One region of the Micromonospora sp. LOL_014 genome, then DNA from elsewhere that is predicted to be linked to it. Evidence: riboswitches for the same ligand, from Rfam matches in the RefSeq annotation. Region 1 holds a riboswitch; the other holds the start of a gene.
What was found. Region 1 has a riboswitch for cyclic di-AMP ahead of ACFHW1_RS14870 (NlpC/P60 family protein). Riboswitches for the same ligand answer to the same signal wherever they lie in the genome.

Region 1 (4,807 bases):
TCCCGCACGCCGCTGCTCGACGCGGCCCGGGAAGTCGACCTCTCCAAGGCGATCGAGGCCGGTCTGTACGCGGAGCACCTGCTGGAGCAGGGCGTGCCGCGGGCCGGGGTGAGCCGCGAGGAGCTGGAGCGGCTGGTCGTCGAGGGTGAACGGGCCAAGGACCTGTTCATCCGGGCCAACCTGCGTCTGGTGGTGTCGATCGCCCGCCGCTACGTCCGGTCCGGGATGCCGATGCTGGACCTGATCCAGGAGGGCAACACCGGTCTGGTCCGCGCGGTGGAGAAGTTCGACTACGAGCGTGGTTTCAAGTTCTCCACCTACGCGACCTGGTGGATTCGGCAGGCCATCAGCCGGGCGATCGCCCAGCAGGAGCGGACCGTACGGCTTCCGGTGCACCTGGTCGAGGACGTCAACCGGATGCGCAACGTGGCCCGCCAGTTGACCCGGGAGCTCGGTTCGGACCCGGAGCCGGAGCAGATCGCCGCCTCGCTCGGCGTGCCGGTCGAGCGGGTGCACGAGCTGGTGCGGTGGTCGCAGGACACGGTGTCGCTGGACACCCCGGTCGGCGACGACGGCGACACCAACCTGGGCGACCTGGTGGCCGACAGCGACGCACCGTCGCCGGAGGACATCGTGCTCACCGGTTTGGAGCGGCAGCGGATCGAGGGCCTGCTCAACCACCTGGACGACCGGTCCGCCGGCATCATGCGGGCCCGGTACGGCTTGGAGGACGGGCGGGAGCACTCGCTGACCGAGGTCGCTTCGCGCTTCTCACTGTCCCGGGAGCGCATCCGTCAGCTGGAGATCCAGGCGCTGGGCCGGCTGCGGGAGCTGGCCCGGGCGGAAGGGCTGCAGGCGGCCTGACGAATCGGCTGCAGGCGACCTGATCCGCCGATGAACTGACAACCCACCGACGAACTGCCGACGGCCCGGCATCCGCCTTGCGGATGCCGGGCCGTCGGCAGTGTCGCGCGAGCGACCGGGTCAGCGGACCCGGCCGTAGCCGTACGGCGGCATCATGTCCACGCTGGCCAGCTCGACGGTACGGCCGAAGGTGGGTGCGTGGATCACCTGGCCGCCGCCCACGTACAGGCCGACGTGGGCGAGACCGTTGTAGAACACCAGGTCACCGGGCTGCAGTGCGCCACGGTCGATCTTCGCGACCACGTCCCACTGCATCGCCGCGTTGTGCGGCAGGCTCTTGCCGGCGGTACGCCACGCGGCAAGCGTCAGGCCCGAGCAGTCGTAACCGTTCGGGCCGCTGGCAGCCCAGACGTACGGCTTGCCGATGGCTCCGTACGCGAACTCGACGACCGAGCCGGCGGCACCGGACACCGACGGGACGGTTCCGGTGTACGACGAGCCGGTCTCGCTCGCGGCACCGTAGGCCCGTTCCCGCTTGTCCATCAGCTCGTCGATGTCCGCTTCGATGCTCTTCTTGCGGTCGGCGAGCTCCTTGACCTGGGCGTCCTGCTTCTTCAGTGCCGCCTGCAGCTTCTCCTGCTCGGCCAGGTAGGTCAGTTGGGTGCTGGTGAACTCGCTGAGCCGCTGCTGCCGGTCCCGGGCCAGGTGGTCCAGGGTGCCGAGCCGGTGGATAAAGCTGCCGGAGGTGCCGTCGAGCAGGGCGCTCGCGGTGCTCAACCCGCCGGTCTTGTACGCGTTGACCGCGATCTGACCGACCTCGGTCTGCGCTGCCGCGAGTTCGGCCTGCAGCGGGCCGAGCTTGGCGTCGATCTCCTCGGCCGCCGCCCGGGTGGCCTTGGCCTCCTCCCTGAGCCGGTTGTACGACTCGACGACCTTGGCCAGCTCTTCGGATTCCTCGTCGATCTGCTGCGTGAGTTCGCTGACCGTCGGCTGGGCGGTCGCGGCGGTCGCCGGTACCACCAGGCCGAGGCTTACGCCGGCCAGCATCAGGGTGCGCAGCAGAATCCGCGCTGTTGACAAGAACGCAGAACCCTTCTTCCTCGCCGCCTACCGGGTTAGCTGACGGATTCGGGCGGGAAGTTCGCCCTACCGCGGTGAACCGCGGATTCACCCCAGTTGCCGATGGGTCCCCGGATCGCAACCGTGAGATCACTGTTTGTAACGTCAGATAATCTCAGGACGGCGATTCGGCGGCACTGGACCGGCGTCACCGCTTCCCGGCGACTGGTGACCGGACCAGCTGGTCCAACTTAGCCGCAAGGTTGCGACGCGGAAAGTGCTGCGATCGTGATCCGTGGCATGGAACTGGCCGGAGCCCGTTGACAGTTACTGGATGTGACGGTTGGCTGCTCTGGGCAACATTCCTGTTGTCTTCGCGTGACCGGTTGACTCCGGCGCGTCGTCATTGGACAGCGTCTGATCAATTGCGAATAATGCGTCATTAGTCGGTCTGTGCGGTTGTCGTCAGTAAGCTATCCGGATGAATAGCCGCAAAAGGTCTGATTCGCCATCCAGGACGCGGCCTGCCGTACGTCATTCTGCTAGGTGGCAGAATGACCACCTTCCATCGAGTAGCTAGCTGTTTGCACAATGGACCCGCAAGGTCAGCGCCGCACGAGCCCTTCGGAGGCAGCTATGCGTGCTACTCGCCAGACCCCACCCCGACGCGGTTCCCCGGTGCCCGCCCAGTCCGGCTCCAGTGTCGGACGGACCTTCTACCGGCAGCCCGGCATCTGCGTGACCGGTGAATGGTTCGTCGTGGCCGGCCGGCGTTTCGCCGTCCGCGACCTCACCGAACTCCGGACCGCGCGAGGCGCCCGCGACCGGCTCACCGGCCGGGTGATCGCGGTGACCGCCCTGACCCTGGCGGCGGTCGCGGTGACCGTCGGCTACACCCGCGGGTTGGACGAGGTCAGCGCGGGTGTCTACCTCGCCATGCTGGCGGCTGCGTTCGTGCCGGTGGCGGTCGCCTGGCTCGGCGACCGGTTGCGGCCGCGGGCGTACGAACTATGGGGCCGTCACCAGGGACTGCTGTTGCTGCTGTTCAGCACCGACGACGAACGCCAGTACGGCCAGGTGAGCCGGGCGTTGATGCGGGCTCGGGAGATCTCCCGGCTGGCCGGTCTGTCCGAGCCGGTCACCATCGAGCCGTGGGTGCCCGACCAGCGGTGAGCGGGCCCGGCCGCCGTCGCGGTCGTCGGCGGGCTGGTCGACGTCGATCAGCCCGCGTCCGGCCCGTCCAGCCGCCGGGCGAGGTCGTGCAGCATCGCCACCGAGTCGGCTGGCGACAGGGATTCCGCCCGTAGTCGGTCGAAGACATGCTGGTACGGCCGGACCTCGTCGGCCCGGTCGATGACCTCCTCGACCAGAGCGCTCTCCACGTACACCACGTCAGCGTCGGCCTGGTCGGCGAAGTGCAGGATGACGAACGGCCCGAGCACCGTGTTGCTTCCGGCGGCGAACGGCAGCACCCGGACCGTGACATGAGGCGCCGCTGACATCTTCGCCACATGCTGGAGCTGCTCGCGCAGCACCCGCGGGCCGCCGGTCATCCGGCGCAGCGCAGCCTCGTCGATGATCACCTCGATCTGCGGCGGATCGGCGCCGAAGAGCACCTCGTGCTGGCGGGCCAGCCGGATCTGCACCCGCCCTTCGATCTCGGCCGCCGGTACATGGTGCGGGCCGTCGGCCGGGATCACCGCGCGGGCGTACTCCTCGGTCTGCAGCAGGCCGGGGAAGCTGATTGGCTGAAAGTACCGCAGTGCCGACGCTTCCGCCTCCAGCCCGATGTAGGCCGCGTAGGCGGCCGGCACCCGATCCTTGTAGCCGCTCCACCAGGCGCGCCGTCGTGCCGCCCGGGCCAGCTCGACGAGCTCCTGCACCTGCTGCTGGTCGCGTACGCCGTACAGGTCCAGCAAAGCCTTGACGTCGTTGGTCGAGATGCTGACCGAACCCGACTCGATCCGGATCAGCTTCGACAGCGACCAGTCCATTTGAGCGGCGACGTAGTCCTGGGTCAGCGCGGCGGCATCGCGTGCCCGGCGTAGCGCCGCACGCAGCCGGCGACGCCCGATGGTCGGGCCCTGGTGTCGGGCAGGCATGGGAACGCTCCGGGGGGGTGCCTTGCAGAGTGCCACCTGGCTGGTTGCCACCCTGTTGCACGCTACACCGCCGCCGTCAGGTCTGCTAAGGACGGCCGGCCCTCCGCATGGTCCGAACGGCGGTTTCACCGGGTTTTCGCGGTGTCGCCCAGTCGCGTCGGCAAGATCGGGGACTGATACAGTCCGCCCGATTGCCTGCGTGCTCTGATGGCAAATTTACCGATTTATCCTTATTAAGGAGTCTAGGTGACTGTGATCAGCACTGCCGGTCCGGCGTGGCGTAAGAGCCGCCGCTGCGAGGCGACGACCTGCGTCGAGGTAGCCGAGATCGGCTCGGCGGTCGGGGTGCGCAACTCCACCGACCCCGGAGTGCACCTGGAATTCTCGGCAGCAGCCTGGTCGGCATTCGTCGCCGGGCTGTCCGGTGCGCCGACCAGCTCCGGCGGCCACACGATGGGTTGATCCGACGCCGCACGAGGCTCGGCTCCCCGGCCGCCGACAACGTCGGCCGTACGCCCCGGCCGGGTCGGCCCGACGACGGTGCCGGCCCGGCCGGGGCACCGTCAACCGGTCACCGCCCGCCCGGTCTCAGCCGGTGAACACCTTGTCCGGCTCGGTACGCGGTTGCTCGCTCGCCCAGCGGCTGACCACCCGCTCGGCGTAGAACGACACGAACGGCACCGTCCCGGCCAGCATGATCGCCAGGATCCGGCCGAGTGACCAGTTGGCCCGCCGGGCCAGGTCGAACGCGGCGACCAGATAGACCATGTAGAGGAACCCGT
Region 2 (4,807 bases), on a different contig from region 1:
CGGCGGTGCTGGCGGTACGCCGCAGCTCGGCGGCGACCACCTCGTCGCGCTGCCGCCCGTCGACCAGCAACGCGACGGCACCCATCCCGGCCAGGCCGACCACGTTGATCGCCATCACCAGCAGCGTGATCCGGATCCGCAGGTTACGCAGCCGGTCGGCGGTCTGCAGCGGCTTGCCACCCCGCCGATCGCGGCGGTTCACGACGGCACCCCGCCAATTCGGCCGGCGGTCACGACGGCGCCCCGCCAACCCGGTAGCCGACCCCGCGTACGGTGTGAATCAACTGCGGCTCGCCGAGCTTGCGGCGCAGCTGGGCGACCACCGCGTCCACCACGTTCGAGCTGGGGTCGGCGAGCTCGTCCCAACAGTGTTCGAACAGGTCGCTGCGGCTGGCCACCGCCGGGCGCCGGACCAGCAGCATTTCAAGTACGGCGAACTCCTTGCGGGTGAGCGTCAGCAGGACGCCGGCGCGGCGCACCTCCCGGCGGGCGGCGTCGACCTCCAGATCCGCCACCCGCAGCAGCGGTGGGGTGGTGGCGCCACGGCGTCGGCAGAGCGCCCGGACCCGCAGCACCAGTTCGGCGGTGACGAAGGGCTTCACCACGTAGTCGTCGACGCCGGCCTGAAACCCGGCGATCCGGTCCCCGGCGCTGTCCAGCGCGGTGAGCACCAGGGCCGGTGTGGTGAGCCCGGCCCGCCGTCGGTGGCCGAGCTGGTGCAGTGAGTCGCCTTCCGGAAGGATCCGGTCGAGCACCAGGCAGTCGTAGTCGTTGATGCTCATGCTCAGGTCGGCCTGGCTCCAGTCGGCCGCCTGGTCGACGGCGGATCCGCCGGAGCGCAGCGCGGTGACGACGGCACTGCGTACCTCGGGGTCGTCCTCGACCACCAGCACCCGCATGCGGGCGAGGCTAGCAAGCCGCCGTCACCAGCGCGTCTTCGACGAGGGTCAACCCGAGGACGCGCACCGGTCGCCGTTGAGCAGGAAGTCCGTCGGCGGCGGGTTGCTCGCCGAGTGCCTGACCACGAAACCGAGCTGTACGCTGCCGCCGGCCGGGATCCGGCTGTTCCACGGCGTGTTGGTGACGGTGATGTCCGGCGGGACCAGGTCGACCGGTAAGGGCCCGGCCCGACCGTCGCCGCAGATCGGGCGCGGCAACCCAGCCACTGCCCAGGCCCCAATACACAACGAAGCCTGCCGATGCATCGACAGGCCGGGCAGCGCTGTCGGACAGATCGGCGTCGCGGTCCTGACTTGTTGGCGATTCCCCGCCGTAACAATCGAGGACTAGCGTGGGGACGGGGAGGGCAACCCCCGTCCCCACCATCAGTTGCTGAACACGCACGAGCGGTCTGGCGTCCGGGTCGTGCGTGACGCGCGGGAGCCGGGCCACGCGAGTGGCTCTGGTTCCACCTCCTCTCGACAGGTGGTGCGCGGGCTGGCGGCGGAGTCCGGGCTTGGCCCGCCGCCAGCCTCGGGAGCTGTGCGGTTGACACGGTGATGTCGCCATCGCCGCGCCACGCGTCGACTACTTCAACGTGGGCACATCCATCGATGGAAGCGCTCCCATGCAGGGACTGTAGCCTGAGTCACGAGTTTGCGAAAGTCCGGCGGCTGATCAGCTCACGAAATGAAGGTGTGATGAGGCGTTCACGCCCATGTTCACCGGCCGAACTGCTGAACCGCCGTGGTTGCCCCGGCGACGATCAGCAGCGCATCCGGCGGGATCAACGTCTCAGGTCCCGCGTACCTCAGCTGCCGGTCCCGCTCCTTGATCCCGACCACCGTGATGCCGTACCGCTGACGTAGCCGGCACTCGGCCAACGTCCGGCCGGCGGCGTCCGGCGGGGCGCAGACCTTGGCGATGGCGAACCCGTCGTCGAACTCGATGAAGTCGAGCATCCGACTGGCCAGCAGGCGGGCTACCCGGTCACCCATCGCCGCCTCCGGAAGGATCACATGGTGCGCGCCGACCGAGGCGAGGATCCGGCCGTGCTTGGCGGTGACCGCCTTCGCCCAGACCTCCGGGACATCCAGCTCGGTCAGCGCCACCACGGTGAGGATGCTGGCCTCGACGTCCGAGCCGATGCCGACCACCGCGCGGGAGTAGTCGGCGACGCCACACTGGCGCAACGCCTGGTCATCGGTTGAATCCGCCTCGACCACCCTCGGCAGCCGCTCGGACCAGCGATGCACCCGTTTGGGATGCTCGTCGATGCCCAGCACGTCGTGGCCGAGGCGGAGCAGAGACTGGGCGACCTGACCACCGAACCGGCCGAGGCCGATCACCACCACGCTGTCGGCGTCCGGCGGCCCGACCGGGGAATCGTCATCTCTCACCGAAGATCCGTCCGACGCTACGACTTTCCCGCTTTTCCTCATACGCACTGTAGTCAGCCGCTAACCTCGGCGCAGCGATACCGACCCCTGACGACTTGTCGTACGCCGTCGAACGCAGAAAGTGGACATCACCGAAAGTCGTTGGCTGGTAACGGATTTTTCCAGCTCAGTCAGGATTGTCGAGGTGTTGATGCCGGTGACCAATCCGGTAAGCTTGCCGGCGGTCTTCGCCAGGCGGCGCCCACCGGTGCCGGCGGTGACCGCCGCCCAATCGCCCTCCGGGGTGAGCCGGGGAACCACGTTTCCACCGGGGTGAATCCGCGCCAGCGGTAGGGATCGTTCCGTCCCGAACCCGTCAGCTAACTCGGTCGGCGGCCAAGGAAAGGAACAGGATGACCGCACCCCTCCGCCGGCGGATTCCGACGGCCGCGGCCCTCGCCGCCGTCGCCGCCCTGCTCGCTGGGTTCGTCGTAGTGTCGCCAGCCGCCGCTCAGGATCCGGATGACGAAGGCGCCCCGCCACTGCTCAGCGAAGTGCTCGAATCGACCGGCCGGGGCTTCGTCGAAGCCAAGGCGGCGGTCGACGAGTCCCGCAAACGCCAGTTGAAGCTCAACCTCGAGTTGGAAAAGGTCGAGGAACGGATTTCCGCGCTGACCCCACAGATCGGCCAGGTCGCCTCCAACTCGTACCGTCTCGGCCGGATCACCCCGGTGATGGTCCTGCTCAACAGCGCGGACCCGGACGAGTTGCTGGAACGCGCCGAAGGCCTGGACATGATCGCCATGCACGACAACAAGCGGATTCGGGAGCTCAACGAGGCACGCGAACAGGCAGCTCGGGCAGTCGCCGCGATCGACGCCGAAGTGGCCCGCGAGGAACAGCAACTCGAGGCAATGGCCCGGCAGAAGGAAGAGGCCGAAAAGGCCCTGCAACTGGTCGGCGCGGTCGCCACCAACGGGTTCGTCTCGGCCACCTCGCCGGTCGCCGCCCAGGCGCCGCGTAACTCGGACGGTTCCTGGCCGTCCCAGTCGTGCAGTCTGGACGACCCCACCACGAGCGGCTGCATCACTCCGCGCACCATGCACGCGCTGAACGAAGCGAAAAAGGCCGGCTTCACCCGCTTCGTCTCCTGCTTCCGCCCCGGTGGGCCGTTCGAGCACCCCAAGGGGCGGGCCTGCGACTTCTCCGCCCAGCAGCAGGGGTTCGGCGGCGACGCCTTCGGCGACGACCGGCTGTACGGCAACAACCTGACCGCCTTCCTGGTCCGCAACGCCGACAAGCTCGGCATCCTCTACGTCATCTGGTACCGCCAGTTCTGGTCACCGACCACCGGTTGGAGTTCGTACAGCGGCGCCAACGGCGATCCCAACAGCGACCACACCAACCACGTACATCTGTCCCTGCTGTGACCTGACCTCCTCTCCTCGTGCGGTGCCGGGTCGGCCCGGCACCGCACGAGGAGGTGGTCAGTCGGTACGCGCCGACCGGCGTACCGGTGACCGGCCGGTCGGCTGCTGCGGCGGCGGACCGACCGGATTGGCCGGCGGGATCGCCCGGGTGACCGGCTTGTCCGCAGCCACCGTGATCGGCTCGCCGTGATGGGTAAGGTCAACGGTGGCGTTCGGGTCGACGTCACGCAGCGAATAGGTCACCTCGTCATGCTGGACCGCCACCCGCAGCCGCAGGCCCCGCCACATCATGGCGAACTCCAGCCGGTTGATCCGCTGCGGCAGCCGGGGAGCGAAGGTCAGCTCCCCGCCGTGGTCACGCATCCCCCCGAAGCCGGCGACCAGCGCGAGCCACGCCCCGGCCAGGGCGGCCACGTGGATGCCGTCGCGGGTGTTGCGGTTGATGTCGTGCAGGTCCATTAACGCGGCCTCACCCATGTAGTCGTGGGCGAGCTCCAGATGGCCGGTCTCCGCGGCTATCACCGACTGAGTGCACGCCGACAACGACGAGTCCCGCACCGTACGCCGCTCGTAGTAGGCGAAGTTGCGGGCCTTCTCCTGCTCGGTGAACGCGTCGCCCCGCCAGTGCATCGCCAGCGCCAGGTCGGCCTGCTTGACTACCTGCTTGCGGTACAGATCGAAGTACGGGTAGTGCAGCAGCAGCGGATAGTGGTCCTGCGGGGTGCCGGCGAAGTCCCACTCCTGGTGCCGGGTGAACCCGGCCGACTGCGGATGCACGCCCAGCTCGTCGTCGTACGGGACGTGCATCGACAGCGCCGCGTCCCGCCAGGCCGCGGTCTCCTCGTCGTCGACGCCGAGCACCCAGGCCCGGTCGGCGTAGCGCAGCGCGCAGTCGGCGGCGGTCAGCAGGTTCCGCTGCGCCATCAGGTTGGTGTAGATGTTGTCGTCGACCACGGCGGTGTACTCGTCCGGCCCGGTCACCCCGTCGATGTGGAACCGGCCGTGCCGGTCGTGGTGGCCCAGCGAACGCCACAACCGGGCGGTCTCCACCAGCAGTTC

Region 2: another riboswitch for cyclic di-AMP. It lies ahead of ACFHW1_RS00375 (coiled-coil domain-containing protein); the one in region 1 lies ahead of ACFHW1_RS14870 (NlpC/P60 family protein).

The regions. Positions count from the first base shown of each region.
Region 1 is NZ_JBHMIP010000015.1:14,597-19,403, forward strand. Features, by position in the region: gene ACFHW1_RS14865 (sigma-70 family RNA polymerase sigma factor) at 1-864, shown strand, start outside; gene ACFHW1_RS14870 (NlpC/P60 family protein) at 985-1,944, opposite strand; cyclic di-AMP (ydaO/yuaA leader) riboswitch at 1,955-2,086, opposite strand; gene ACFHW1_RS14875 (DUF6232 family protein) at 2,560-3,096, shown strand; gene ACFHW1_RS14880 (helix-turn-helix domain-containing protein) at 3,144-4,025, opposite strand; gene ACFHW1_RS14885 (DUF397 domain-containing protein) at 4,272-4,487, shown strand; gene ACFHW1_RS14890 (DUF3817 domain-containing protein) at 4,614-4,807, opposite strand, start outside.
Region 2 is NZ_JBHMIP010000001.1:82,624-87,430, reverse strand. Features, by position in the region: gene ACFHW1_RS00395 (sensor histidine kinase) at 1-202, opposite strand, end outside; gene ACFHW1_RS00390 (winged helix-turn-helix domain-containing protein) at 231-899, opposite strand; gene ACFHW1_RS00385 (cellulose binding domain-containing protein) at 948-1,157, opposite strand; gene ACFHW1_RS00380 (potassium channel family protein) at 1,662-2,339, opposite strand; cyclic di-AMP (ydaO/yuaA leader) riboswitch at 2,594-2,729, shown strand; gene ACFHW1_RS00375 (coiled-coil domain-containing protein) at 2,732-3,748, shown strand; gene ACFHW1_RS00370 (glycoside hydrolase family 65 protein) at 3,806-4,807, opposite strand, start outside.